4 regions of the Pelotomaculum sp. FP genome follow, and region 3 is predicted to be linked to each of the others. Evidence: riboswitches for the same ligand, from Rfam matches in the RefSeq annotation. Region 3 holds a riboswitch; each other region holds the start of a gene.

Region 1 (7,412 bases), on a different contig from region 3:
ATGAAGAATCCCTCGCAAGTGTATTAAGAAATCAACTCTTGCTCACAGGAACCAAGGTTGGCTGTGGTGGGGAAGGAGAATGCGGTGCATGTACGGTTATATGGGACGGTATGCCTGTGAGGTCTTGTCTCTATACAATGGAAAGAATACCGGATAATGCTCAGATTATTACAATCGAAGGCGTAGGCACAAAAGATAACCTGCACCCGCTTCAGCTTGCTTGGATGGTTCACGGATCAGCACAGTGCGGTTTCTGTACTCCAGGATTTATTGTTTCTGCTAAAGCTTTGTTGGATCAAAACCCAAATCCTACTAGAGAAGATGTAAGAGATTGGTTCCAGAAAAACAGAAACCTCTGCAGATGTACAGGATACAAACCATTAGTGGATGCAGTTATGGATGCTGCCAGGCTAATGAGAGGTGAAATTCAAAAAGAAAATTTGTGGTTTAAACTGAAGGACGGCGACAGTATACTTGGGTCAAAAGTAATCCGTCCATCCGCTGCTGCAAAAGTTACAGGAACCTGGGATTTTGGAGCAGATTTGGAAATAAAAGAACTTCCTAAAAATACTCTGCATATCAAGCTTGTACAAGCGACAGTGTCTCATGCAAATATTCTTTCCATAGATACTTCAGAAGCTGAGAAAATGCCGGGAGTATTCAAGGTTTTAACCTATAAGGACGTTCCTGGAACAAACAGAATCAATGGTCTGGCGTTTCCACAGAACAAAGGGGACGGTAAAGAAAGACCAATTCTTAATGATAAGAAGGTATTCCAGTTTGGGGACGCCGTTGCTATGGTCCTTGCAGATACTCCTTACCAGGCAGAACGGGCAGCAGCAAAAGTTAAGGTTGAATTGGAAGAACTGCCGGCATATCTGAGCGCGCCTGCAGCTATGGCTGCAGATGCAATTGAAATACATCCCGGTACTCCAAATGTATATTTCGAAACCCAGATAGCTAAAGGTAACGACACCGCACCTTTAATGAAAAGCCTGCCACATGTGGTTGAGGATGATTTTTATGTTGGAAGACAGCCGCACCTTCCTCTTGAGCCGGATGTGGGGTTTGCATACCTTGATGAAAAAGGAAATTTAATGGTTCATTCAAAGAGTGTAGCTATCCATTGTCATGCTTTGATGGTTGCAGAAGGTATTGGAATTCCTTTAGAAAAATTATTTATTGTACAGAATAATGCAGGAGGAACTTTTGGATATAAATTCAGTCCGACAATGGAAGGTCTGCTTGGTGTTGCTGCACTTGTTACAAAGAGACCTGTATACCTCGAATTCAACATGTTCCAGCAGATAACTTATACAGGAAAAAGATCACCATTCTTTATCAATCTCAAGCTGGGAGCTAATAAGGATGGAAAACTTGTTGCTATGGAATCAGACTGGACGGTAGACCATGGTCCATACATGGAATTTGGTGATCTTCTTACAATGAGAGGCCACCAGTTCATTGGCGCCGGTTACAATATCCCAAATATCAGAGGCGAAGGTAGAACAGTTGCTACAAACCATGCATGGGGCTCGGCTTTCAGAGGTTATGGTTCACCGCAAAGCTTGTTCTCATCAGAAGTATTGATGGATGAACTGGCAGAAAAAATTGGAATGGATCCATTAGAGTTAAGATATATAAATGTATATAGAGAAGGCGATACCACACCAACTGGTTGTAAACCTGATGTAATTGCTTTCCCACAGGCAATTGATAAAATAAGACCTCTTTACCAGGAGGCTAAGAAAAATGCTGCAGCCAAGAATGCACGAAGTGGAGATATCAAATATGGCGTAGGCGTATCACTGCTTGAGTATGGCTGCGGACTTGACGGTGCAGATTCCTCGGAAGCATGGGCAGAGATAACACCAGAGGGAGTTACAGTAGGAAATTCATGGGAAGACCATGGCCAGGGCGCAGATATGGGAACACTGAGCTTTGCATATGAAACATTAAGGCCATTGGGAATAAAGCTTGAACAAATAAAACTGGTTATGAATGATATGAGATATACACCGGACAGCGGAGCTGCAGGTGGAAGCCGTTCAAACGTTTTTACAGGTAATGCTACAACAGTTGCATGTAGAAATCTCTTGGATGCTCTGAGAAAACCGGATGGTACTTTCAGAACATACAATGAAATGATTAATAAAAAACTGCCGGTAAAATATGCTGGAAAATGGACTGCACCATGTACTGCATGTGATGTAGCTACAGGGCAAGGAAATCCATTCCCAATCTACATGTATGGTGTACTTTTAGCAGAAGTTGAGGTTGATACTACAACAGGCAAAACTAAAGTTGATAAACTAACTATGGTATCGGACTGCGGTACGATAATTAATAAATTGGTACTTGAAGGTCAGCTTTATGGTGGTCTGGCACAGGGAATAGGTCTTGCGCTTAGCGAAGACTTTGAAGATTTGAAAAAGCATACGACCCTTATAGGCTGTGGGATCCCGGAAATTAAGGATGTTCCTGACAATATAGTTCTTATTCACCAGGAGACTCCAAGACCACTTAGCTATTATGGTGCGGCAGGCGCTGGAGAAATGCCTCTCTCAGCTCCGCATGCAGCGATTGTCAATGCAATTTACAATGCCACCGGAGTACGTATAACTAAGCTGCCGGCATATCCGGAAAAGGTTCTGGAGGGCTTGAAAAACCTTTAAAGTTAGTTGATATATTACATGTTAGTAAACTAAACTAATAAATATGGAATTGGAGTATATGGAAAAACTCCAATTCCATATTTTAATAATCCAGGAAAGTTCGCTTCAAAGCCTTGCAATTTCTAGATTTCATAAAAAGCTTCACCTGAGAAGTATGGAGCGTAGCGAATTGTAAACGGGTAAACCAATAAAATTTGGGTTTTGATGTTATTGATTTATCCGTTTATTATAATGGAGGTATTCTCAATGGACAATGAAAAGCTGCTGAAAACGGGTGACAGGTGTATTTATGATGAACCTGCAGCTTGTACGGCATGGTGCCCTATTCACATGGATGTGGCAGCATTTGTGGCGGAGATGGGAAAAGGCAATTTTAATAAAGCTTATAAAATATTGGAGAAACGAATGCCTTTTACAAGAGTGCTTGGCATGATTTGCGACCATCCTTGTGAAAGTGCATGTGTGAGAGAGGCTGCCGGTGGAGCGATAAGGATATCGGAGCTTGAGAAGGCAGCAGTAAAGCATGGGTACACACCCCCTAAAAAAGCACTGCCCATTCCTAAGAATGCTGGCAAGGTTGCTGTGATTGGAGGAGGTTTAAGCGGGATTTCGGCCGCATTGGAACTTGACAGAAAAGGTTTTAAGGTCACAATTTATGAAAAGTCGGATAAACTAGGCGGTAGATTATGGGATTACGAAGGTGCAAACCTTGAAAAGGCTATTATAGAAGAAGAGCTTCAAATATTCAGCAAGTTAGATATTGAGGTAATTTTTAACAGACGTATCAGCCAAAAAGAATTAAAAGAGATTATTAACGAGAACAATGCGGTTTTCCTTGGCACGGGCGAATGGAATGAGAATCTGCAAATTAATCCTGAGACTTTTCAAGTACAGTATTCATCCCTATTTGCGGGGGGAAGACTGTTATATAAAAATGGCTCTACTATTTTATCGGTAAGTTCAGGCAGAAGAGCTGCAGCTTCCGTAGAAAGATACGTTAAGAGACTTTCCATGACGGCTGCAAGGGAAAGGGAGGGGGCATTTGAAACACCTCTTAAATATGAAGTGGATGATATTGAACCTGCAGCGCCGGTTGTAAGGACCACTGACGTATACAGCGAAGATGAGGCTGTAAATGAAGCCGGACGATGCTTTAAATGCAGGTGCACAAAATGCATTGATTCGTGCAGTCATATGAAGAAGTTCAATATTGGTCCGAAAAATTATACAAGGCAAATTAATCATAACGAAAATGTAATCCTGGGTACACGGTACGCAAATAAGATGATAAATTCTTGTACAATGTGCGGTTTGTGCGGTGAACAATGTCATGTGGGCATCAACATGAAGGATATAATACAGGAGACCAGGGAAAGTATGGTAGAAAAGGGCAAAATGCCTCCTTCTGCACATGATTTTGCGCTGCAGGATATGGAGTTCAGCAACAGCAGCCACTTTTTCCTGGTTAAGTCTCCATCGCCAAAATACGCGCAATCTCTTTTTAAAGGGGATGAATCAGGTACAGAACAGGCAGACTATCTGTTTTATCCCGGATGCCAGCTTTCAGCGTCCTATCCGGAGTATGTCGAAAAAGCTTATAAGTACCTTTTATCCAGGATAAAAGAAGGCGTTGGAATAATGCTTGGCTGCTGCGGCGCCCCCGCCGACTGGGCGGGTAGACAGGATTTGATGAAGAATAGTATTGAAAGATTAAGAGACGCATGGGCTGAAATGGGCAAACCTACTTTTATTCTGGCGTGCTCAAGCTGCTGCGGCATCTTTGAAAAATATCTTCCGGAGATACCTTTTATATCTTTGTGGGAAATCTTTGAACGTTATGGACTTCCGGAAACCGCCCAAAATGGGAAGAACCATATTTTGAATGTCCATGATGCCTGCTCTACAAGGCATAATAAAAATATTCACGAAAGTCTGAGAAATATCGCGGTAAAGCTTGGTTATGAAATAAAGGAACTGAAATATGCAAAAGAAAAAACAAAATGCTGCGGATACGGCGGACTTGTCTATTTTGCGAACCGTGAACAGACAAATGACTTTGTGATAGACCGAATAAACGAAAGTAATGAAGATTTTTTGGTTTACTGCGCTATATGCAAGGATTTGTTTGTGGAGGGCGGTAAAAGCACCTATCATATTCTGGACCTGATTTTTGGGGAGAATTTGGATGAGATAGCGCATAAAAAAATGCCGAATCTTTCACAAAGACATGCAAACAGAGCGCAGCTTAAAAAGAAATTGCTAAGAGAATTATGGAATGAAGAGTCGGAGGCGGAATTAACCAAAATGGAGGATTTAATCATTCCTAGCGAAGTATGGCGCATTATGGACGAACGGTATATTCTTCTGGAAGACATTGAAAAAGTCATAAAACATGCGCAGGAATCCGGCGAACGGTTTTTTAATCCCGAAGATTCAAGTTTCTTAGCCAATCAGCGAATTGGAAATGTTACCTATTGGGTACGCTATATTGAAAAAGACGGGGCAATTCAAGTAGTCACAGTTTACAGTCACAGAATGGAAGTGAAAAAAGAATAGAAAATGAACCCGCTTCAATCTTGAAAGTGTATATGGTGTCCGCGGTATAAAGGCCATCTTGGCGCTTTTGTATCGGACGATGTTCCTGAAGCAGTTGTCACAGTAAAAAGGAAGGTTCAAATGAGCTTGCTCAGCTATCAAAATAGGCTTGGATCAGGGTTTCTACTGATAACTGAATTTCATGTTTAGTGTATTTATTTTATGTTTAATGTTTTAACGTATATCATTTATTTGATGTGTAGCATTTTAATGTCAATTATTGCAATGTTTTATCAAGTCGTGGGGTATATTTCACCTTTATTTTCAATATAACCTATAATTATTTGAAGAGTACTATTATTTTATTGCTTGCAGCTATTTTAAAAATTTAGCAGGACTTTGGGGTTTTTAGTAGAAATTATGTGGAAAAGGCTGTTAATGCCAAGAAAACATAAAAAGCCTAAAACATAGTTTAAAATATAGTACTTTAAAACTTAAAATCTCCGAGCCGGATTTGCCTAAGGCATTATAGCTATGACTGCCGGCCGTTAGGGTGTGACGGGAAACCGTCGTGCCTTCCAATGCGAAAAGGAGACTGCAATGGCGCTGACGCCGGGCCGGCTTTATTTTTCGCAAGCTGTCCGGCATTTTTATTTTTGGAGGTGGTAAATCCGGTTGTAGTGACGATTGGCAAACAAATTATGGAGGGAATTACGTTGCAGGACAAAGTTAAAATGGTTTCCCTGGCTATTGTTATTCTTACGGTTCTCTTGTTTGTACTATCCGGCTGCGCTAAACAGCAAGCGACTGCGCCGCCAGCGCCGGCTGTCGCCGGCCAAATCCTGCTGGCCTCCACCATTGGTCCGATTGACGCCGGGATTGTGGCGGCGCTGGAAGAGAGTTTTGAGAAAAAGACCGGGATACGGGTCAGACATGTGGGCGCCGGTACGGGCGCTGCCCTGGAAATGGCGAAAAGCGGCAATTTTGATGTCGTAATGGTGCATGCCAAGGATCTGGAGGAAAAGTTTGTTGCCGACGGATACGGGACCAAGCGCATTGACCTGATGTACAACGATTTTGTAATTGTCGGGCCGGAATCGGATCCGGCTCAAATCAAGGGACTAAAAACACCGGCTGAGGCGCTGAAGAAAATTATGGATACAAAATCCCTTTTTATTAGTCGCGGGGACAACTCCGGTACGGATGTTGCGGAAAAGGCCCAGTGGAAGGCTGCCGGGCTGAAGCCGGCGGGCGACTGGTACCACGTATATGAAAAAGGTTCGGAAGGCAACGTCAAGACCTTAAAGTATACCGATGAGCAGAACGCTTATACTATTATCGATCGGGCTACATACCTGACCGTGAAAGACCAGGTCAAATTGAAAGTGCTGGTGGAAAAAGACGAGGCCCTGCTTAACTACATTTCCCTGATCCCCGTCAACGCCCAGAAGTTCCCGGAAGTTAAAGACGAGTTGGCCCAGCAGTTTATTGATTTTTGCACATCAATCGAGGGACAGACGATCATCAGGGATTTCGGCAAGGATAAATACGGTGAGCCATTGTTTTTCCCCAATTCCACCGAGGGGAAAAACCTGCCCAAGTAGGTCGTAAGTCATAGGTCGTATGGCGTAGGTATATACTGCATTCCTATTGGGTCAATAAATAAATTAAACACTAATATGAAAATGTAGTTCGCAGTTTCGTTTTTTGGTATCAGCGAGAATAAAAGCTCAGCGAGGTGCGATTTCAATCGCACACGGCGCGCCAGCGCCGCACTTATGGCAGTCAATGTTGCATTTGTGCGAATGAATTCGCACCTACATTTATAAAGACAACTCAGTACGTTATTTCAAGTAAAATATTTGGAGGAGGACTAACTTTGAGTAAAAAGAACTTTTTAGCGCCCCTTATGATCCTCATGGTAACAATGCTTTTGGTCGTTTTCGCAGGGTGCGGCAAACCGCAAGTGAAAGATGTGATCCTCGCCACCACCACCAGCACCCAGGACAGCGGGCTCTTAGACGCGCTGATCCCGATTTTTGAACAGAAGACCGGATATAACGTTAAAACTGTCTCTGTAGGCAGCGGCGCCGCTATCACCATGGGTGAAAAGGGAGAGGCCGACGTCCTCCTGGTGCACTCTCCCGCGGCCGAGAAAAAGATTGTGGACAGTGGCGCAGTTGTAAACTACCAGCTCGTGAT
Region 2 (7,412 bases), on a different contig from region 3:
CTTCGATCAGCTGGGCTTCAAGACCGAAGTATTCAACCGTCCTGTTACGGAAAAGTCAATCCCATCCTTGACCTGGCAGGTACTCAAGTGGACTCCCTACATCTTCGTCGGGTGGGGCGCCCTGCTGACCGCCATGCGCGCTTACACCAAGAGGCGCGCTGAGGTGCACAATGAGGAGGAAATGTACGGGCCTGTTGATCCCAAGGAGTAAATTTCAGTTAACTGGAGGTGAGAATATATGTACGGAAGAAATTGGAGCTTTAGAATTACCTGGTTCAGAATACTGATGATCATAATGGTGCTTATCGCGGTTGCAGCTGCCCTGTACCGTTTCATCTTCGGACTGGGAGCGGTAACCAACTTAAACGACCAGTGGCCCTGGGGCCTGTGGATTGGCTTTGACCTCCTGTGCGGCATCGCACTGGCGGGCGGCGGCTTCAGTACGGCGCTGGTCGTCCACGTCCTGCACCGGGACAAATACCTCCCCATCGCCCGCGCAGCGCTGTTAACTTCCTTGCTTGGTTACATTATCTCCATGGTCAGCCTTTTCCTGGATATCGGTAGATGGTTTAACTTCTGGAGGCCTTTCTTTTACTGGGGTTTCCACTCGGTATTGTTCGAAGTATTCTGGTGTATTTCACTATATACGACTATCCAGGTCCTGGAGTTTGGTGATATCTTCTTTGAGAAGGTGAAGTTCCCAGCTTTGAAAAAGATCCTGGGCTACATGATGACGCCGCTGCTGATCCTTGGCATCGTCCTGCCCAGCCTGCACCAATCCTCCCTGGGTTCGCTCTACATCGTTGCTATTGATAAGCTCTACCCACTGTGGTGGTCCATGCTGATCCCGTTCTTCTTCGTCTGGTCCGCTTTCTTCCTGGGGCCGGCCATGGTTACCGTTGAGGGCACCCTGGCGTCGAGAGCTTATGGACGTCAGCCGGAGCTGCCGGTATTTCAAAGCATGACCAAGCTCACCATGTGGATGATGATCATCTACTTTATCGTCAAGATGATCGATCTCAACTACCGTGGTGTGTTCGGGATGGCCTTCAACGGTTCTTACGAGAGCAACATGTTCTTGATCGAAATGATTGTCTTTGTCCTGCTGCCGATTTTCATGTACGCCATCCCCTCCATTCGCACCAAATTGTGGGGGGTTGTAACGGCTTCTCTCCTGGTGGTAGTTGGTGTTGTGTTTAACCGCATGAATGTGGTCTTCACCGGGATGGCCAAGAGCGTGGGCGGCAGCTACTTCCCGAGCATCTGGGAATTCCTGATTACCATCGGCATGTGGAGCGCGCTGGCCCTGGCCTACCTGTTTATCGTAGAGAACTTCTCTATCCTGCCCAAGGAAGAGCATACTCACAGCACGCACACCAGCTACGGACCAAGCTTCCATGCTTAAATGCTAAGCAAAAGTGTCTTTTCTGGCGGGGGGGAGATCACATCCCCCCATTTTTTCTTGTTTGTCCAAGCATGCTTACTTGTTTTATAATAAACAAAGAATGTACGCGATATAAAATACAAATACCGGAGATGGATATTATGCACGAATGGGCGCTGGCGGAATCCATAATTGTTACCGTCATAAAAGAATCCGAAAAAGAAAAATTAAGCAAGATTTTAAAGGTTACGGTAAAAATCGGTGAGCTACAGTCAATTGAACTTGATATTTTTAAATTTGCCCTGGAAAATATGGTTGAGTTGTACAAACCTCCTGTGGATCTGGAAAATATTCACCTGGAGATAGACAGGTGCATCCTCAAGTGCAAAGTCTGCGGCAATAATTGGAACTACCGTGATACTCCCAAAAAACTGGCAGAGGACGAAAAAGAAGCTATCCATTTTGTGCCCGAAGTTGCCCATACTTATATGAGGTGCACCCAGTGCGGCAGCCCCGATTTTGAAATACTGCAGGGGCGCGGCGTGTGGATCGATTCAATAGAAGGGGAGAAATAATGGATCCAAGACTAAATATTATTAATAAAAGGTTGGAAAACATCAATAGAATCATTGCTGTCTCTGGTGGCAAGGGCGGCATCGGCAAAAGCCAAACCGCGGCGGCCCTGGCGCTGTATCTATCCAGCCAAAATTACCGGGTGGGACTTTTGGATTTGGATTTTTGTGGTCCCTCTTCTCACGTAATCCTGGGGATTGAAGGGGTTTTCCCGGAGGAAGACATGGGTATCATACCACCGCTGGTCAACGGTATTCGTTTTATGTCAATCACGTTCTTCAGCGGCGGTCAACCTTCTCCGCTGCGCGGGGGAGAAATCTCCAATGCCATCATTGAAATACTGGCCATAACCCGTTGGGAGTCACTGGACTTCTTAATTGTCGATATGCCTCCCGGCACCGGTGACCCAACCCTGGATGTAATCCGCCTGATGGAGAGGGTTGAATTTCTTCTGGTCACCACGCCGTCACGGGTGGCCCGGGAAGTAATGAAAAAGGAATTATCGGTATTGAAAGAGCTCCGCATCCCGGTCATTGGAGTCCTGGAGAACATGAAAATAAAAAAGGATTCCCCCGCTGGAGAGGCTCTGGCCGGCCTAAAGGTCCCCTTTCTTGGTTCAATTGACTTTGATGAAGGCCTTGAGGAAGCCCTGGGTGACACTGATAAACTGCTGCATACCAATTTTATCAAACAGTTGGGCCAAATACTGAGCAATTCGAAGATCATATAATAAATTGAAATCGCACCTGCATCGACTGATATTTTCATGATACGTGGCGCCGGCATAGCGGCCCCTATAAACGAACCTGCGAGGATCTACTGAAAATGGATCAAGAGAACAGCAAAAAAATATTTGTAATCGGCGTTGGCAACCTGCTTCTGGGTGATGAGGGTATTGGCATACATCTAATCCAGGCGATGAAAAAGGAGCGCCTGCCCCGTTATGTCGAACTGGTCGACGGTGGCACCGCCGGGATTGACCTGCTGTACTGGCTGGAAGAAGCAGATTACGCTATCATAGTTGATTGCGTTGAAGCCGGGGCAGAACCAGGAGCTATTTTTCGTGTTCCCGGAGATGAGCTGCTCATTAAATCCAAAGGCCAACTCATCTCCCTGCACGATATTAATCTTAGCGAAGTATTATTATTAGCAACTAAAATGAATAAGCTTCCCCCTACGATAATTTTTGGTATCCAGCCGGAGGCTATCGGTTACCAAACCGAGCTGTCACCAACCCTTCAAAATACACTCCCCCGTTTGATGCAACTTATAAAAAAGGAAATATTAAAAATTTTTGCATAAAAAATATTTTATATTATTGTAATTAGAAGGAATTTTAAATATTTAGTGGAAAATTATCATTATATTTCTCCGAGCCGGATTATAACCTAAGCAATTGGTATGGTTTACCGGCCGTTAGGGCTCACCGGGAAACTGCTGGGCCTCCCATTGTGGAAAGGAGATTTTTAAACAAAGGTAAAACTTTGTCCTTTTCACATGGGATAAAGTTTTTTGTGTTTTCAACAGGTTTTTTAGAGATAGTTTTTGCAGTAAATGTCTTTTTGAAAATTTAATTAGCTGCTCCGAGCCAGTTACAACCTAAGCAGTTGGTATGGTTTACTGGCCGTTAGGGTTCATCGGGAAACTGTTGGGCCTCCCACTGTGGAAAGGAGATCTTTAAACAAAGGTAAAACTCTGTCCTTTTCACGTTGGATAAAGCTTTACCTTTTTGTTTTTAGAGGTATTTATTCATTCTAAATCTTATAAAAGGCGCTACTAGAGTCTTATCCGTAAGGGATCCTCTTTAAAATTTTGGCAGCCTAAATGCGACCAAATGTGAAGCATGGTTCATAAGCAACTGGTTAAAGGGGGGTGCATATATAGACATATATAACTTGTTGGGTATTTTATTAATTCATTCACAGGGAGGGTTCTAGAAAACTCATAGAAAGTGAGCGTTTTGAATGACAAACAATACGGTCCAGCAAATGCTTATTGATTTCAACAAGGAGTTTACAAAGATTGTTCTTCCGGATGATGCAGTTACGGTTGTTAGGCCGCAGGCTGGGTTATTAAAGTCGTTAAGGGAAAATGATGTGCCTATAATAAAGGTCTGCCCACCGCAGGCAAATGCGGATATGTTTTTTGATGTTTTAAAAGACGTTGCAGGCATCGTTGTAAAGCATAAACCGGACTTGGAGCGTGATATAAACAAAATTTTAAGCGCTTTACCGGCTGCCGCTGAGGCAAGAGAACTTTTTGTTATGCAGGCCTTCACACCTGGTACAAACCTGCTGGAATCTTTCAATGAGGAATTATCCCCTGAAAGCTTAGGCTTTATCTTAAACCATGTGGTCAAACCGTTTATGAAGCAGTACGCACGTAAGGTCTCTACTTTTTTTGCCCCTGAACAATGGCTAAAAGGCACCTGCCCGGTTTGCGGCGGCAAACCCACCCTGGCACTGCTTGAAAAGGAAGAAGGGAAGAGATATCTGTACTGCGGTATGTGTGAGGCAAGATGGAGATTCCAGCGCCTGGGCTGCCCTTACTGCTCCAGTAATGAATCACGGTTCTTCAACGTGGAAGGAATGGAGCAATACCGCGTTTATTATTGCGACAACTGTCACGGTTATATAAAAACTCTCAATGAGGCCATGATGTTTGACAGCAGCAATTTGGATTTATTCTGGGAAGACATCAATACTGTCCACCTGGACCTATTGGCGTTGCAGGAAGGCTATGTTAATCAACCAGTTGAAATTACTGAGATCGCTCACTTTCATGTCAAAGGAGGTCAAGTTTGAGAAGCAAAAGGACGGCCCCCTGCCGGAACACTACGAGCCGGTGGAAAGCCCGATAAATAACCTGCTGGGTAACCAACAAAGCAATCCGTTGGCTGTAAAATACAAGGTGAATTCGTCAAACTCGCGCTGGTGGCTTCGCCGGACTTCCCGTATGTCGCGACTCCCACCGGCTGGTAGAGCACTACCAGAGCGGCGCCGTGACCAGAAACTGTCCCAAACTGGTGGAACTGCAACCGGAAATGTTCGCGACCATATCACTGGGACTGGCCAATAAACTGATAGTCAAGCCGGGTGATATGTTAGTTATAAACAGCATCCGCGGCGAAATTAAATGCCGGGCCAACGTACTGCCGATCATTAACCCGCTCAAGGTCGCAGACAGGAAAATCGAAATTATCGGCCTGCCCTGGCACTTCGGTTACCAGGGAATAGCGACCGGCGGCACAGCCAACGACATAACACCCAGCGTCGGGGATCCCAACACGATGATCCCAAAATCAAAAGCTTTCATCTGCAACGTGAAGAAAGCCTGGAAGTAGCACCTTAAATCCAATCAGAAACCGGAGGTGTAACGATGTCAAAGAGTGTCCTGGTGGATATTACCAGGTGTATCGGCTGCCGCAGCTGCATGGTTTCGTGCAAGTCATGGAACGACCTGCCAGCCGAGCCGAGCGAGTTCTCCAACAACTGGGACAGCCCGGGGAAATTAAGCGCCGATACCTGGACCAACGTAAGCTCCTATGTGCTCGAAGAAGGCGACCAGCTTAAGTGGCGCTTCGTTAAAAGACAATGCATGCACTGCAATGAGCCAGCCTGTGAGTCGGCGTGCTTTACCCACTCATTTGTCAAGACTAAAGAAGGGGCGGTTATTTACAAGCCTACCGAACTGAATCAGGACTACTGCGTCGGCTGCCGCTACTGCATGATCGCCTGCCCCTTTGACGTACCCGGCTTCCAGTGGGATAAGGCTCTTCCGTACGTGCAAAAGTGCCGTTTTTGTTACGACCGCACGAAGGAAGAAGGACTTGAGCCGGCATGTGTAACGGCATGCCTCACAGGCGCCTTAACCTACGGGGAAAGGGATGAAATGCTGGCACTGGCACAGGACAGGATGAGCAAAGACCCCAGGTACATTAAACATATCTACGGAGAAAAAGAATACGGCGGTACTTCCTGGCTGTATATATCGGATGTACCCTTTGATCAAATCGGCTTCAAGACGGAAGTATTCAACCGCCCTGTAACGCAAAGGTCAATCCCCTCCTTGACCTGGGATGTGCTCAAGTGGACTCCCTACATCTTCGTTGGTTGGGGCGCCCTCTTGACCGCCATGCGCGCTTATACCAAGAGACGGGCTGAGGTGCACAATGAGGAGGATCTGTACGGTCCGGTTGATCCCAAGGAATAGAAATCTAGATAAATGGAGGTGAGAATATATGTACGGAAGGAATTGGAGCTTTAGAATTACCTGGTTCAGATTACTGATGATCGGATTTGTGCTGATCGCTGCAGCGGCTGCCCTGTACCGTTTCGTCTACGGTCTGGGGGCGCTAACCAACTTAAGCGACCAGTGGCCCTGGGGCCTGTGGATTGGCTTTGACCTGTTGTGCGGCATCGCCCTGGCGGGCGGCGGCTTTAGTACGGCACTGATCGTCCATGTCCTGCACCGGGATAAGTACCTGCCCATTGCCCGCGCTGCACTGTTAACATCCTTACTTGGCTACATTATCGCGATGGTCAGCCTTTTCCTGGATATCGGGAGATGGTTCAACTTCTGGAGACCTTTCTTCTACTGGGGTTTCCACTCGGTATTGTTCGAAGTGTTCTGGTGTATTTCCCTTTATACAACAATCCAGGTCCTGGAGTTTGGCGACATATTCTTCGAGAAGGTCAAGTTCCCTGCTTTGAAGAAGATCCTGGGGTACATGATGACTCCACTGCTCATTTTGGGTATTGTGCTCCCCAGCCTGCACCAATCCTCCCTGGGCTCGCTCTATATTGTTGCCATTGATAAGCTCTACCCCCTGTGGTGGTCCATGATCATACCCTTCTTCTTTGTCTGGTCCGCCTTCTTCCTGGGGCCGGCTATGGTCACTATTGAAGGCACCCTGGCTTCCAGAGCTTATGGACGGCAGCCGGAGTTGCCGGTATTTCAAAGCATGACCAAAATAACCATGTGGATGATGATTATTTACTTTATCGTCAAGATGATCGATCTCAACTACCGGGGCGTGTTCGGGATGGCCTTTAACGGCTCGTATGAGAGCAACATGTTCTTGATCGAGATGATTGTCTTTGTCCTCCTGCCGATTTTCATGTATGCCATCCCCGGTATCCGCACCAAGCTGTGGGGGGTTGTAACAGCCTCTGCACTGGTGGTAGTAGGTGTTGTCTTTAACCGCATGAACGTGGTCTTCACCGGCATGGCCAAGAGCGTAGGCGGCAGCTACTTCCCGAGCATCTGGGAATTCCTGATTACCATCGGCATGTGGAGCGCACTGGCCCTGGCCTACCTGTTTATTGTGGAAAACTTCGCGATTCTACCCAAGGAAGAGCATACCCACACGACACATACCAGCTACGGTCCGGGCTTCAATGCTTAATAACAAACGACGCATTCAATGAATTGAGAGATATTCAACCGGCAGTTT
Region 3 (7,412 bases):
TGCCAGTACCGCTTTCCCCAAATATTAAAACTGGCGAAGAAGATTTTGCGACTATTTTAGCTTGGCTCTTGACTTCCCATAAGCTTTTATTTTTACCTATTATGTTGCTGAATGTATAGTCAGCATAATTCCCCTGAAGTCTATTGTTGGAATTTTTTGCATTTTCGATAAAAATAATTTTTTCTTCATTACTCGTATGGTTAAGTATTTTCTTTGTTGATACCAAAAAAAGTTTTTTTCGACCATTGACGTCTAAATATATTTCTTTTTTCTCTGTGGAATCATTTACGATATTGTTTTGTAAAGTAGAAATATATTTTGCAAGATCGGCTTTAATGTTTGACTTATCAAGCCCCAACATCTCTACTATCTTATCATTATAATGTTCGATTTCGTTATCATTATTAACATAAACCATACCATGAGGCAAATAATCAATGGTGCTATTCATGGCAAGACTAATTGTATCCAGTTTTCCCATGGTATCCATAATAAAATTTATGCTGTCAAAGGTTTTAGCTAACAATGTCACCAACATTAAGGTGTCTATAGTATGCCTATGGCTATAACTTGAAATATTTATTGCCCCAATCACCTCGCCCTTAGAGTTATGAATAGGTGCGGCAGAACAATAAAAGTTATGGAAATAAAAGTTAAAATGCTCAGGTCCCAATACTTGTACTGATTTATTCTCCCGTAATGCAATGCAAGCCGCATTAGTTCCCACCTCATTTTCCGCTAAACCAGCTGGGATCGGACTTCTAACACCCAATTCCCGGTGTAAAAAATTAGTATGGGCAATTAATTGAAGAGTCTTTGCCTCGCTATCAAATATTTGCACAGATAAACCCTTTTCCCTGGCCAAACTTTGTACTTCTAAAAGAATATCGCCAAATTTTGTGATAAAGTCATGATTATCTAAAATTTGCTTCTTAATTTCCTCTTTAGACAGAAATCTTCTGTTTTTTGAATATGGATCAACTCCATATTCCATACTCCTTTGCCATGACTCATATATTGTTCGTGGCACTATATTTTGATTTACCGGTTTACCTTTAACCAAGTTATTCCATTCTTCCTCGATTTTATCCAGCCTTGCAGGAGCCTTTTCGCTAATTGCCCTTCCTGTTTTTAGTATTTGAGCAAGATGCTGTTGTAACGACAAAGAGCCATTAACATCCATTTTCTCTGCCACCTTTCCCTCTGGATAATATAATTATGTCCATCAAACTGAAAAGGTAATGAGTGTCAGCGCATCCTATAACAACCAGACCGCGAAATTATAAACCACTATCCGACTATATGATACCACAACTTGTCCAACAATTCTAACATTAATTAATTTTGCTGCCATATGTTTTAAGTTGCCTATTGCCTGTTATTATTTAGTGATGTATCCCAATTAAATTGAGTATTTATAGCTTTATATTACACTATAATTATTTATGTTATGTTTTTTGAACACAGTCCATATGTTGAATTACCAGGGGAAAAGCCACCCGGAGCAATCCAGATGGCTGAATATTTACCAACTAACATTTATCGGGGATATAGATGGATACCTGAACCAGAAGAATATCGGAGGGGCGCTTCCTGCGACATTTGTTTAAGCTGCTGCCCAAACAAAACAAGCCCCTCTTCGCCGTTACAAGACCGTCCCTCCAACATCTTGACACACTTTAACCGCCACCCATGAGACGGTATATTTCTATTAAATCCCCGTCTGATAAAACTTTATCTTTTACGACTTTCCCGTTGACAACCTTGAACCCTATATGATTTCTATTTTTACTGAATAACTTCTGAACTAATTCCTCTAATGTAATGGCAGCACGCAGCTTTAATGGAAATTCCTTACCTGATTCAAATCCTTCAACATGTTCTGATGGAGTCACATATGACTTGAATTTAACCGTAATTGGACTGGCAGGTTCAGAACCCACATTCATTCTCCTCCCTGCAATTCATTCAATGCACACATCAAGGGCGACGGTCAAAGACCTCACCCTTTGATGTTTGCAACGAAAAATTAACAATGTGAACTTGCTGATTGAATACTAATTGCTTAGAAAGGTATCGCTTGATTCAACTCTTCATCTATAATATCAAACACGGCGCCTGATGAAGGCAAAATTTCAGTCTTGAAGAAATCAGCCACCTCAATTTTGGCAACCCCGGCTGCCTCATTAAATTTTTTCTCCAGCGCTATCGCTTCGACGCCCAGGCCCATCAATCTATCCACAGTCCATTCACCGCCGAATTTGCCTGCGAACATATCAACTAGTGCCAGCAGGTATGGTTCTTCTGTGGTGCAGAAGCTGTTAAACAGACACATACCCGTACAATCCACCATGCAAAAAGCTACCTGCAGCATGGTCGATAATTCAACCTGTCCTGCCTTATCGTACGGATTAACCTGTTCAACTGTGCCAAGCGAGTTGCCGCAGGTGTGGTCGGCGCCCTGCGGGGCAGTGGCATAAGTTACACCGGTTCCTTTTAAGCCCCTGGGATCGTAGGCTGCCAGGCCCTGTCCTTTGGCTACCGGGATTCTCTTTACGCCGAGGTATTGCCCTGTTGCCAGCGTGCCGTTGCCGAGGATATTGCCAAATTCTGTGCCGTCGGCTATTTCCTGGACCAGTTTGATGGCCGCTTCCTCATCGCCCCAGGCGATTTTCCCCGACTCCATCACAACACCTATGGTTGTACCCGTATCCATGGTGTCAATACCAATGTCGTCGCACATACGGTCAATTTTTGCAACCGTATCCAGGTTGGCAATTAAGCAGTTGGAACCAACCAGACCTATTGTCTCGTATTCCAGACCTGAGGTCAGGTATTTGCCGTCCGGGCCGTGGTAAACGTTGGAGCAATGGATGATGCAGCCCGGTTGGCAGGCGTGGCCGGTCCGACCGCCTCTTTCACTGCAGTTTTTAGCCAGGGTTTCGCCGCTGATCTTTTCTGCTTGATCCCACCTGCCGTCGCTGAAGTTCTTAGTCGGCAGGGCGCCCAGGGCGTTTACTCCCATGACTCCGGCTGCTGTGCCCAGGGCTGGATAGCCACCTCCGGAAATGGGGTGATTTTTAATACCTTCAACGAATTTCCGATTAGCTTCCATGAATTTTTCTTTGTCGGCATACTCGGCCTCAAGTTTAGCGCCTTCCGTATCCAAGACGATGGCCTTGATCCTCTTGGAACCCATGACCGCTCCGACGCCGCCCCGGCCGGCTGCACGGGCGGTATGGCCGCTGGGATCACTTACCTGGACTGAAGCCATTTTATAGCCTCTTTCTCCAGCTGGGCCTATGGCCATGACACTTACCTTGTTCCCATAATCTTGCATTAACCGTTCAGCTGTGGCATAAGTACCCAAACCAACATATTTATCGGCCGGCAGTAATACCGCACCATCTTTGTTAACCTTTAAAATATACCACTCGTCTCCTGCGGGTGTGTTTTCAATGATAATGCATTTAAGCCCCAATCTGGCAAAGGCCGCGCCCGCAGTGCCGCCGGCGTTTGCTTCTTTAACGCCGCCTGTCAGCGGGCTCTTGCAGCCAACCGAGATCCTGCCGCTGGCCGGCGCTGCCGTGCCGTTTAAAAGACCTACGCAAACGATCAGCTTGTTGCCGGAGCCCAGGGCGTCACAGGCTGGGTCTACTTCTTCGGTGAGAATTTTGTCAATCAGTCCGCGGCCGCCATACAACTCCAAATCTTTTCTATCTTCGTATTGTACTACTTTGGAATCCATGTCTACCCTTATAAATTTGTCAGCCATTGAAATCGTAGTACCTCCTTTTTAAAAATTCCATCTGAAATCATGTTTTATGAAATCAATATTTCCTTTCCAAGAAGGGAGGCACAAACGTTTCCATTTATACCTAGCGGTTAACAACCATGGCAACTGCTGTAGGCTGTTTAACTCGGAAATAATTGTTCACTTAAATATGCTTTTATGCAGATACTCCTTCTTTTGCGGGCAATGTCTTAATCCAGGGCGGACCGAGGGAAACGACTTCTTTGCCATAAGCGGTATTGAGTATGGTTGCGACTATAATCCAAATTAAAGAAATAACGGCGATAATTTCAATGTATCCGGCTGCTTTTGTTAACACCGGCATGCCGAGAAGGTTGCCAAAGCCCATGAGTCCAAAGAAGATATCGGTGATGATGAAGAAAAGTCCGGGTACAAAACCTGCTCGCATCGGAAGCCCGGTGAGGAACAGCAAAATGACGCCCATGCTTAAAAATACCCAGCCGTCTACTGCTGAGGTGTCTTGCGGTCCAACGTTTAAGAATTTGAACATAAAGGAGATAGCCCCATAGAACATAAAGGCACTGAAGGCCAAAGTTATGTTGCCGTTTACAACATCACCGCGCTTAAGCTCAATGGCTCCGGCGATAAACTGCACGATACTGCCTACCAATCCCAGCGGCACAAGTATGATGAGGGCTGAAGCCGGGGCAATGCCTATTAGCACTGGGAGAAGGGCACACAGGTAAAAAACCATCACAATTAAACCTGCTGGATTTGCAGTTGCATGAGAATCAGACATCCAAAATACCTCCTAATTATTTTAAACATTTAGACAATTAGACCAATAACGTTCTCCTACACACCATTTTTATTATAATCGCCATGATATAGTAAGGATGTACGGTCAGTTGGGTGGTACAGGGGTTGCATATTGGTGATGGCAGTTTTGCAAACCTGTGCCACCCCAATTAACCGCTGAAGTCAAACTGCTTTTTGCGAATAGAACTTTTATGCGTAAATTTTCTTTAAGATTTCAAGAGCGTCAGCAGCAGTCATCTTTCTGGGCTGGAAATTCTGGAATATATCCGCTTCAATGATCTTTGCAGCTTCTTCGAACTTGCTTTCATCGTAACCGAATGATTTAACAGATCTTAACCCTAACTTGTTGTCTCTAAAATCAATGAAAGCGTCTCTTGTTTTTGCACCGATTTCTTCCGGTGTTTCCTTGCCTGTGAACGTTGCTCCTAAAGCTTTACCTATAAACTTGGTCCTTTCAGGCACTGCAGGCGCATTGAATTCCAGTACCCAGGGCTCTGAATATGCAACACAGTGTCCATGCGGTATATCAAATAATCCGCCGATTGTTTGTCCGATTGAGTGCCCGGCATTAGCGACACAGTGACCTAACATCCAGCCTGCCAAAGACGCTGATATAGCCATCCTGCTTCTTGCTTTTACATTGCCCGGATCAGAAATGCATATCGGCAAGTACTCCGCAATAGTCTCAATAACCTTTTCGCAGATCATATCAGTAAAGTCAGTTGCGAGCGTATCCGTATAGTCTTCTACAACGTGTGTTAACGCGTCCAATCCCGTAGCTGCTGTCAATTCAGCAGGTAATCTTGTCTGCATAACGGGATCTAAAATTGCATACGCCGCATTAGCATTATGTGAAAGAATTGTATACTTTGCATGATCAGGGCCCATAAGGATCATTCCCTGAGATAATTCGCTGCCTGTTCCTGCAGTAGTAGGTATTAAGACGCAGTTGGGTGAAAATTTGATATCGTCCATACGCTCTACATAGTCCAGGATCTTCCCGTCATTAAATCTCAAGACGTTGACAGCCTTAGCGCTGTCCATTACGCTTCCGCCGCCGAGACCTACTACTGCATCACATTTTTCTTTGTTACAAATCACGCTGGCCTTTTCGATGGCGTCTGTCGGCGCATTCGGCAGTACTTCATCAAAAGTAACGTATGGGATGTTTCTTTCTTTCAAACCCGCTACTGCTTGATCGAGGATACCCATATTTACCATGCTCTTATCTGTAACAATCATCGGCTTCTTAACGCCCATATGCTCTATTAATTCACCTAACTGTTCTAGACTTCCCGGTCCAATAAGCATACGAACCTGGTTATACAATTGAAAATTTAACATGCTACTTCCTCCTTTTGTGATTTCACTACTCAAATTTTTGTGTCAAGCAATACACCATAAATATCCTTTTCAATCCCTGCACACCTGTCAAGCCTTGGACCTTTTTTAGAAGAACTCAAATCCCGCTACGTCACGCAATCAAAAACGAGGCTGATTTTAGAAGGTTTTGTATTTCCCCCTTTTTATGGATTTTATATGACGTCACGATAATGTATAGAAGCAAAGCTCATGCCAGCCAAGGTTATTTTTCTGAAATATAGTTACCAAATGTGTCTATCTTTAAAAAAAATTTTGATTATTATGCGAACCGTTATGAAATAAGGCTCTAAGGTTTGTTCAGCACCCGCTATAGTTACTGCCGTTTTTGTTTTCACTTATAATGAATGGGATTATTTACATGTGTACTTACGAAAAACCTCATTGCAAATGAAAGTCAACTGTTTAATATTTGGACACTAAGTAACATTTATAATCATCTGTACATTTACTATCCGTCACTTCCCCAAAGCATTAAAATTAGTCCTCTAAAAAAAAATTCAGGGCCGGCGTTTGAACATACCGGCCCTGAATTTCATCTGGGTTTATATAGATATACACATCTACTTTTCAAACCGCAGTGCTTCAATGGGATCCAATCCCGCAGCCTTCTTGGCAGGATAATAGCCGAAGAAAATTCCGATTGCCGCGGAAAAACCCGCGGAGATTACTATTGAGTACGCCTTGACCGACATCGTCATACCGGCCACCATGGCAATGATTTTAGACCCGGCTACACCCAGGAGAATCCCTATAATCCCCCCTGACAGACACAGCACCAGCGCCTCCACCAGAAACTGGTTGAGGATATCGCTTTCACTTGCCCCGACCGCCATGCGCAAACCAATCTCCCTGGTTCTTTCAGTTACAGAAACCAGCATGATATTCATGATCCCGATACCGCCCACCAGCAGTGATATGGAAGCCACCCCGGCCAGAAAGAGCGTCAATATGGCAGAGGTGCTCTCAACCGTTTCAAGTACGGAAGCCAGGTTGCGCACGTTAAAATCATCAGAGGCAGTCCCTTCCAAGCGGTGCCGCTGCCTTAAAAGGCTTTCTATATTACTCTGGACGGCAGCCATGTTCTCCGCCTTATCGACCTGAACATCGACTAGACGGACACTCTTTACACCCAATAGTTTTATTTGAGCAGTGGTGATAGGAATATATATAACATCATCCTGATCCTGACCGCCCATGGAGGATCCTTTGGAGGCAAGGGTACCTACAACGGTAAAGCTTATTTTATCAATTCTAATTTTTGTGCCTATCGGATCTTCTCCGGAGGGGTAAAGGTTGTCTACCACCGTTTTGCCCAGAACTGCCACCGGCGCGATGTTCGTTACATCATCATCGGTAATAAATGACCCTGCGCTGATTGTCCAGTTTTTGATCGACAGCAATTCGGGGGTGGTTCCGTTGTAAGTAGATGTCCAGGTTTGGTTGTTGTACCCGATGG
Region 4 (7,412 bases), on a different contig from region 3:
CCGCGTATCCAGCCTGAGGCACTACCGGATATTAAAAGAAGCAATCGAGTCTAACTGTCGGATCCCTGTTGTCGGCTATGTTTACCGTCAACCGGATATTCAGCTCCCGGAAAGACACCTGGGGCTGTTGCCAACCACGGAAAAATCAAGATTGCCGGAACACTTGACAGCAATGCAGCAAGCTGTGGAGGAAGGGATCGATTTTGCACATCTAATCGCCCTGGCGGGGGAAACAGTAAGCTTGCCGAAACCTGGCAGGCGAGTTTTCCCGGATATGCCTGGAGAGCGCCGGGTAAGGCTGGGTCTGGTGCAGGACCGGGGTTTTAATTTTTATTACCAGGACGCCCTTGACCTGCTCACAGCATTTGGCGCTGAACTGGCGCCGTGCAGTCCACTGAGCGGGCAAGGACTGCCTGCCAACCTGCATGGTCTCTATATAGGGGGAGGCTTCCCGGAAATGTTTCTTGAAGAACTGTCCCGCAACACCCTCTTCCAGAAAGACCTGAAAGCCGCGGTCACCTCCGGCATGCCCGTATATGCTGAGTGCGGCGGCTTAATGTACCTGACCACATCCATTGTGGACTTTAGCAACCGCAAGTACCCCGCGGCAGGCCTTATTGACGGCTGCTGCAGGATGGGGCAAAAGCGGGCAGGTCTTGGTTACGTCACCGCTAAAGCCCTGGATGACAACATCATATGCAGCCGGGGCGTTTCTTTGCGCGGCCATGAGTTTCATTATTCGACGTTGGAGCTTGGACGGGAATATCAAAGAGCCTACCGGCTGGCCAAATGGGGAGAGCAAACTGCCTGGCAGGACGGAGTAATAACTGCGAATATTCTGGCATCGTACGTCCACCTGCATTTTGCCGGCTGTCCGGATACGGCCGGAAGACTGATCGAAAGCTGTGAAAAATATAAAAACTCCTGGTAGCTGAGCAAGAAACGGAAGCAGGGGGACGGTTCTTTTGCTTCCTTGAAAATAACTGTACAGCCGTTCAGCCCACAGAGTGAATCCCGAAAATGCAGGTGCGAATTCATTCGCGCAGAAGTTACATTAGACCCCATGCCGCCTGCGGCGGTACCAGCAGAAAATGAAAATTTATATTTTCAGGATAGCAGTTCAAGTCCGGCGCTAATGCGCCGTGTGCGATTGAAATCGCACCTGCAGTACTTGTGTTTTCATGATCCGTAGCGCCGCGATAACGGCGTGGTAAACTATCCCAAGAATAAATACTTTCTAAATTAAATACCTCTTCAAACCGGGAGGCCGTTTTGAAAAGTATCCTTTTAGCTTTTTATCAGTTAACAAGACTGCCCCTGCCAAATGTAGATTTTGACGAAAAAGCTTGCGGCCGGTCCACCCTTTATTTCCCTGCCGTGGGATTGTTTTTAGGAGTCCTGTTGGCCTCTCTGGCATGGGCGGCAGGATTTTTATTCCCTGCGGGGATCAAGGCTGCGCTGATTGTCGTTGGTATGGTTGTCCTGACCGGCGGCATGCACCTGGACGGCTTTATGGACAGTGTCGACGGCCTTTTTAGCGGGCGGCCGCGGGAAAGAAAGCTTGAGATTATGCGGGACAGCAGGGTAGGAGCTTTTGGCGTTATCGGAGTAATATGCCTGCTGTTATTGAAATACAACCTCTTGCTCGAGCTTCCGGACGGTGTTTTATTTAAAGTCCTGCTGGTCCTTCCTGCGATAAGCAGGTGGGGCATGTCCATTGCTGTTATAGCCTTTCCTTATGCCAGACCGGATGGGCTCGGAAAAGTTTATGCCGTACAGTCAGGCAGCAGGGAGCTGGCAGGCTCAACCATTATTACCGCTGTTGCGGTCGCATTGATTCTAGGGCTGCAGGGGGCCTGGCTGGTGGCGCTGGCGGCTTTTGCCGCCTGGGTGGCAGGCAAAAAGATTGTCAAGGAGTTGGGCGGGTTAACCGGTGACACCTACGGGTTTATCAATGAACTGCTTGAGGTGGTCCTGCTCCTGGCGGTTTACCCCATACTCCGGTGGACCTGCGGCTTTCATTCTGTTTTCTAGCTGCCAATATACAGGCGCTTGTTTCATTTTGAAAGGAGTCATGCAAGTTGCCTCTGGAACACACACACGGCGGAAACCTGAATAAAGCCGCCCGTAAGTACGGTCTGCCGGTCAAAGATATTACGGATTTCAGCGCCAATATCAATCCCCTTGGGCCCTCCCGCAAGGCGCTTTCAGCCATATCGAAAAACCTTGACCTGATTTCCGCTTACCCGGATCCGGACTGTACTGAACTTAAGTCTGAACTGGCAAAATATCTGGGGATAAAAGAAGAAAGGCTGCTGATGGGTAACGGGGCAGCTGAACTGGTTTACCTGCTGGTCCGCGTACTGAGGTGCAGGAGGGCGCTTATCCCGGTACCGACTTTTTGCGAATATGCCCTTGCGGTTTTGTGCCAGGGGGGCGAAGTGCTTGAACTGCCCATGTCCGAAGAAAACGGCTTCAGGCTTCCGGTTGACGAGATCATCGCCTCATTGCCTGACGCAGACCTCCTTTTTCTGTGCAACCCCAATAACCCCACCGGGCGGTTAACCGGCCGCAAAACAATCCTGACCATTCTTGAAAAAGCGTGTTTGCACGGTGTTATGGTCCTCATAGATGAAGCGTTTATGGATTTTGTCCCCAGGCGGGAGTTTTTTTCTGTTATCAAAATGGCCGGACAACAACCCAACCTGGCGGTCCTTTACTCCATGACCAAATTCTTTGGCATCCCCGGTCTGCGCTTGGGGGCGATAGCCGGGCCCGGGGAGCTGCTGTCCCGCATGAGCGCCGCCAGGGACCCCTGGAATGTTAATGTACTGGCCCAGGTTGCCGGCGTAGCCGGCTTGATGGATTACCAACACATGCGGGATACCTGCCGAATAGTAAACTGTGAAAAGAAATTTCTTTTCGGACAGCTTGCCTCACTGCCCGGTGTTCAACCACTGCCCGCAGCCGCTAATTTTATCCTGGCAGATGTTGCCGGCAGTGGGTTCACTTCATTTGAATTAACCGAACTGCTGGGCAGGCAGGGGGTGCTGGTCAGGGAATGCTCTGATTTTAACGGGCTGGCCGGTCGTTTTTTGCGACTGGCAGTAAAAACTCGCCCGGAAAACGAGAAGCTGTTGCTGGCTCTTAAAGCAATAGTACAGGGAGAGAATAAATGAGCTGCCGTGTGTACTTAATCAGACATGGGGAAACAGAGTGGAATAACACCATGAAGTTCCAGGGAGTGACCGACATACCGTTGTCGGAGCGTGGCCGCCGGCAGGCGGTTAGCCTGGGTAAACGGCTGGCGGCACTGAAGCTTGACGCGTTTTATGCCAGCGACCTGGTCAGAGCGCGTGAAACAGCAACAATTATCTCCAGCCGGCACGGCATGTCCATTGTGACTGTCCCCGCACTAAGAGAGCTGAATTTTGGAGCCTGGGAAGGGTTAACCATTGCAGAAATAAAAGAGCTTTTTGCCGGTGAAATAGAACAATGGTGGGAAAACCCGTTTTCAATCAGGATCCCGGGCGGTGAAACCTACAATGAATTGATTGAAAGGTCCGTTAACGCCATCAAGGAGATTATAGCGCGGCACAGCGACGGCCGGATAGCGGTAGTGTCCCACGGGGGTCCAATCAGAAGCATCGTGGGCAGCGTTCTGGAAATGGATTTGGGTAAATACTGGCGGCTGGGACTTCATAACGGGTCTTTGAGTATCCTTGACTTCACCGGTTGGGAGTACGGAATTCTTACGCTTTTCAACGACTGCTCCCATTTAGCCGGCAACAATGCCGGCAGTTCTTATTAGTAAGCCATTGGCTTAAATGACAAATTGTAACATTATTTGCTCTTGCAATTTAATATGTCTGTTATTACCATTAATAGTGACAGATTGTTTTATAACGCCCAAATGATAAACATTATCCGAAGTCATTTTACCTATGGCCATGTTGGCTATGGTAACTTGACCGGCAGGGTGCATACCGGAAACGGTCGTGCCTCCCATTGTGGAAAGGATAGTATATGTTGGGGTTTATAAAGCCCTTCATTGCAATTTATTTCACAATGAAGGGCTTATTCTTTATTCCAAAAGCATCGCTTTAGTGGCATCGAAAAAGCGCAATACAGCCGGCGGAGGTGTCTAACGGCTCCAAAGCAGGGTTTTATTAATGCGATATAGGGTTCATTACTCAAAAAAGCATGTGGTCTACTAATATTATTTCTAGGGGGAGAAGAGTTGAAAAAAGCAGCAATGAAGATGGTTCTTTCTTTGTTTCTGGCACTGTCTCTAACTCTTACAACAACGTCTCTGCCGTTATCGGTCAATGCAAATTATAACGGCATAAATGAAAAGAACCAAAAAAGCAATGAAACCGGCGCTCCAAGCATACAAGAAGATGTATATGCCGGCAGGGACGGGGAGAATGGCAGTTTAGACCAAGGCGTTGCAGATGAAGTTTACACACAGATGCAGTTTGACCCTCTTTGGCCGTTAGAGCTGAACGAGTATAAAACCGACCGCTTTATCGTTAAATACAAAAGCGCCAAAAGCAAGGGCGGCCTGGCCGTTTTTTTAGGTCAAGATTTGAAAGAAATAAGAAATATCAACAACAGCAAGTTTAAAAGCTTTAATGTCATAACGACAAAAACAAAGATGAGGAAAGAAGATTTCATAGCGAAAGTAAAAAGTAAAAATGCAGAAAGCGAAATTGAATACATTCAGCCTGATTATAAGCTGACGGCAGCATCGCTGGATGCGGAAATAGATGCACAGCAAAACGAGCAGGACATAACTGATGCAGTGCAACAGGATGGGAGTCCAGACTATCAAGCTGGACAAGCTAGCGCCCGGCCGGGAGAAGAAAACTTGCCGGAATTCCTGCAAGGACTTCCACCCAATGACCCGATGGTAGAACAATGGCTAACAACCTACCAAGCAAAAAAAGAAGCGCGGAAAAATACAGCCGATGCCGGAACGCCGGTGAACATGGCTGATGTCAATATAAAAGCCGCCTGGGGAAAATCTCAGGGAGAGGGAGCCATAGTCGCCATATTTGATACAGGAATAGACATCACCCATAAGGATTTATCGCAGAGAATTTGGACAAACCAAACCGAAACACCCGGCAATGGGACCGATGACGACGGCAACGGCTACATCGACGACATAAACGGCTGGAACTTCAGTGACGATAACAGCCAAGTGCACATGCATGGCCAGGAATACGATGAATGGCACGGGACGCATCTTGCAGGTATCATTGCCGGGGCAGCGCCTGAAGCAAAGATATTGCCGTTGAAAGTATTTAATAACGGTACAGCCTATACCAGCGACATCATTGAAGCCATTGAATACGCCGAAAAAAAAGGCGCAAAAATAGCAAACTGCAGCTGGGGGACAAGCTTCGACAACCCGGCCTTAAAAGAAGCCATTGCAAATTCCACCATGCTCTTCGTATGCGCGGCAGGCAACAGCAATGCCGATATCGACACCAGTCCGGTTTACCCGGCGTCATACGGCGAGAATAACATTATCACAGTCGCCTCCATCAACAAAGACGGAAATTTATCAGGTTATTCCAACTATGGTCAGACATCGGTAGATGTCGCAGCTCCGGGTGAGAATATTGTCAGCGCCACACCCGGCGACAGGCATGGTATGAGCAGCGGGACATCCCAGTCAGCCGCCTTTGTGTCGGGCGAGGCCGCGCTGATACTGGGCGCGTGCAAAAATGCCGTTGCGGAGGAGCTCAAACAGATCATAATACAGACCTCCGATAAACTACCCGGTCTGATCAATCAAGTAAGCGATGGAAACAAAATTAACTGCGGCAGTGCGGCATCAACTACCATTTTGGAAAAGAGTGAAACGCTAATCAGCGATGATAATAACGACATATCAGTCAGTGAATCAGTATACGGGGACATTTCAGTCACTGATTCAGTATATGGCGAAACCATAGATAAAGAGTTTGTTTATGGCAATCCTACCGTCTCGGATACACTTTATCAGACCGCTGGCGAATACAGCCTGTACTCCGGAGAGCTCTGGAATATTAAGGCGAGTATGCCTACGCCAAGATTTTTTTTGGCAGCAGCAGAGGTAAACGGGAAGTTATATGCCATAGGCGGCGAAGGCAGTAGCGGCTATTTAAATACAGTAGAAGAATACGATCCTGCGACAAATACCTGGACTACAAAAGCAGCTATGCCAACACCAAGGAGAGGGCTAGCTGCTGCAGCAGTAAATGGGAAGATATATGCAATAGGCGGCAGTAATTATAACGGCAAGTTAAATACAGTAGAGGAATATGACCCGGCAACAAATACCTGGGTGGTAAAAGCAAGTATGCCTACACCAAGGTGGTTGTTGTCAGCGGCGGCAGTTAATGGGAAGATCTATGCGATAGGTGGAAATAACAGTAGCGATTTTTTAAATGCAGTAGAAGAATACAATCCTGCCACAAATACCTGGACGGCAAAAGCGAGTATGCCTACACCAAGAAATTATTTGGCAGTTGCGGTTGTTAATGCGAAGATATATGCAATAGGCGGCATGTACAATAATAACAGTTTAAATATTATGGAAGAATATAACCCCGCAACAAACACGTGGACAGCGAAAACAGGTATGCCCATGCCAAGATTAGGGTTGTCGGCAACCGCTGCAAACGGAAAAATTTATGCAATGGGCGGACGATATTTCTACGATGATAATGGCCGGAACGTAGTAGAAGAATATACCCCGGCAACAAATACGTGGAGAACAACAGCAAGTATGCCAACACCCAGACATTTACTGGCGGCGGCGGCAGTAAACAATCGGATTTATGCGATAGGTGGATATGGCATTGATAATATATTAAATACAGTTGAAGAATTAGTATTAGAAACTGGTTCTTATGAATACGAGTATACATATAATGAAAATAGTTCCTTGCGTTATTTGAATTTGCCATCCGGGCAAACCATTGAATATCAATATGATAATAACAATAATTTAATCCGCCGATTTATAGCTCCATAACATTTACGATAGTAAATTTTTATAAAGGGAGGATTATCAAATTTGAAAAAGTTATTAACATGTTTGTTGATTTTATCTCTATTGATAAATATCTCTATTCCGGTATATGCCCACAATAACGAAAGTATTGCGGAGCAAAATACCAGCATCTTACCCGGCTTCACGGTCACTAATGAAATGGATGGCTCGGACGGCTCAACTCATCAGACTGGTAAAATCCAGTCGGTTTCCGATGTTGTATATGAAAGATCGGTAAACCCCACGGAAATAACAACAACTGAGCTACAACCTCCGATAAAGAATGAGATTTTAGAGTTAAATCTAGCTCAAAATGGTTCCGTGGAAGATTTCGTTTATGGTCAATCGGCCTTCTATAATACTC

What was found. A riboswitch is a leader RNA that binds a small molecule or an ion and turns the genes downstream of it on or off. The one in region 3 is predicted to bind molybdenum cofactor.
Region 1: it holds a riboswitch for molybdenum cofactor, as region 3 does, so the genes downstream of both, Psfp_RS09190 (substrate-binding domain-containing protein) here and Psfp_RS03910 (aldehyde ferredoxin oxidoreductase C-terminal domain-containing protein) in region 3, are expected to answer to the same signal.
Region 2: it holds a riboswitch for molybdenum cofactor, as region 3 does, so the genes downstream of both, Psfp_RS17885 (formate dehydrogenase accessory protein FdhE) here and Psfp_RS03910 (aldehyde ferredoxin oxidoreductase C-terminal domain-containing protein) in region 3, are expected to answer to the same signal.
Region 4: it holds a riboswitch for molybdenum cofactor, as region 3 does, so the genes downstream of both, Psfp_RS06160 (S8 family serine peptidase) here and Psfp_RS03910 (aldehyde ferredoxin oxidoreductase C-terminal domain-containing protein) in region 3, are expected to answer to the same signal.

Annotation. Positions count from the first base shown of each region.
Region 1 covers NZ_QFGB01000018.1:26,942-34,353, reverse strand. The annotation lists gene Psfp_RS09200 (molybdopterin-dependent aldehyde oxidoreductase) at 1-2,675, shown strand, start outside; gene Psfp_RS09195 (pyridine nucleotide-disulfide oxidoreductase/dicluster-binding protein) at 2,922-5,231, shown strand; molybdenum cofactor riboswitch at 5,700-5,820, shown strand; gene Psfp_RS09190 (substrate-binding domain-containing protein) at 5,792-6,814, shown strand; gene Psfp_RS09185 (substrate-binding domain-containing protein) at 7,129-7,412, shown strand, end outside.
Region 2 covers NZ_QFGB01000062.1:4,811-12,222, reverse strand. The annotation lists gene Psfp_RS17910 (4Fe-4S dicluster domain-containing protein) at 1-211, shown strand, start outside; gene nrfD (NrfD/PsrC family molybdoenzyme membrane anchor subunit) at 239-1,405, shown strand; gene hypA (hydrogenase nickel incorporation protein HypA) at 1,546-1,959, shown strand; gene Psfp_RS17895 (P-loop NTPase) at 1,959-2,687, shown strand; gene Psfp_RS17890 (HyaD/HybD family hydrogenase maturation endopeptidase) at 2,783-3,259, shown strand; molybdenum cofactor riboswitch at 3,315-3,435, shown strand; molybdenum cofactor riboswitch at 3,527-3,646, shown strand; gene Psfp_RS17885 (formate dehydrogenase accessory protein FdhE) at 3,922-4,761, shown strand; gene Psfp_RS17880 (molybdopterin dinucleotide binding domain-containing protein) at 4,872-5,300, shown strand; gene Psfp_RS17875 (4Fe-4S dicluster domain-containing protein) at 5,336-6,169, shown strand; gene nrfD (NrfD/PsrC family molybdoenzyme membrane anchor subunit) at 6,198-7,364, shown strand.
Region 3 covers NZ_QFGB01000006.1:39,722-47,133, forward strand. The annotation lists gene Psfp_RS03900 (sigma 54-interacting transcriptional regulator) at 1-1,183, opposite strand, end outside; gene Psfp_RS03905 (hypothetical protein) at 1,680-1,943, opposite strand; gene Psfp_RS03910 (aldehyde ferredoxin oxidoreductase C-terminal domain-containing protein) at 2,066-3,775, opposite strand; molybdenum cofactor riboswitch at 3,822-3,938, opposite strand; gene Psfp_RS03915 (GPR1/FUN34/YaaH family transporter) at 3,951-4,553, opposite strand; gene Psfp_RS03920 (iron-containing alcohol dehydrogenase) at 4,763-5,917, opposite strand; gene Psfp_RS03925 (ABC transporter permease) at 6,517-7,412, opposite strand, start outside.
Region 4 covers NZ_QFGB01000010.1:86,609-94,020, forward strand. The annotation lists gene Psfp_RS06140 (cobyrinate a,c-diamide synthase) at 1-931, shown strand, start outside; gene cobS (adenosylcobinamide-GDP ribazoletransferase) at 1,273-2,034, shown strand; gene cobD (threonine-phosphate decarboxylase CobD) at 2,082-3,179, shown strand; gene cobC (alpha-ribazole phosphatase) at 3,176-3,811, shown strand; molybdenum cofactor riboswitch at 3,914-4,037, shown strand; gene Psfp_RS06160 (S8 family serine peptidase) at 4,241-7,030, shown strand; gene Psfp_RS06165 (DUF6531 domain-containing protein) at 7,073-7,412, shown strand, end outside.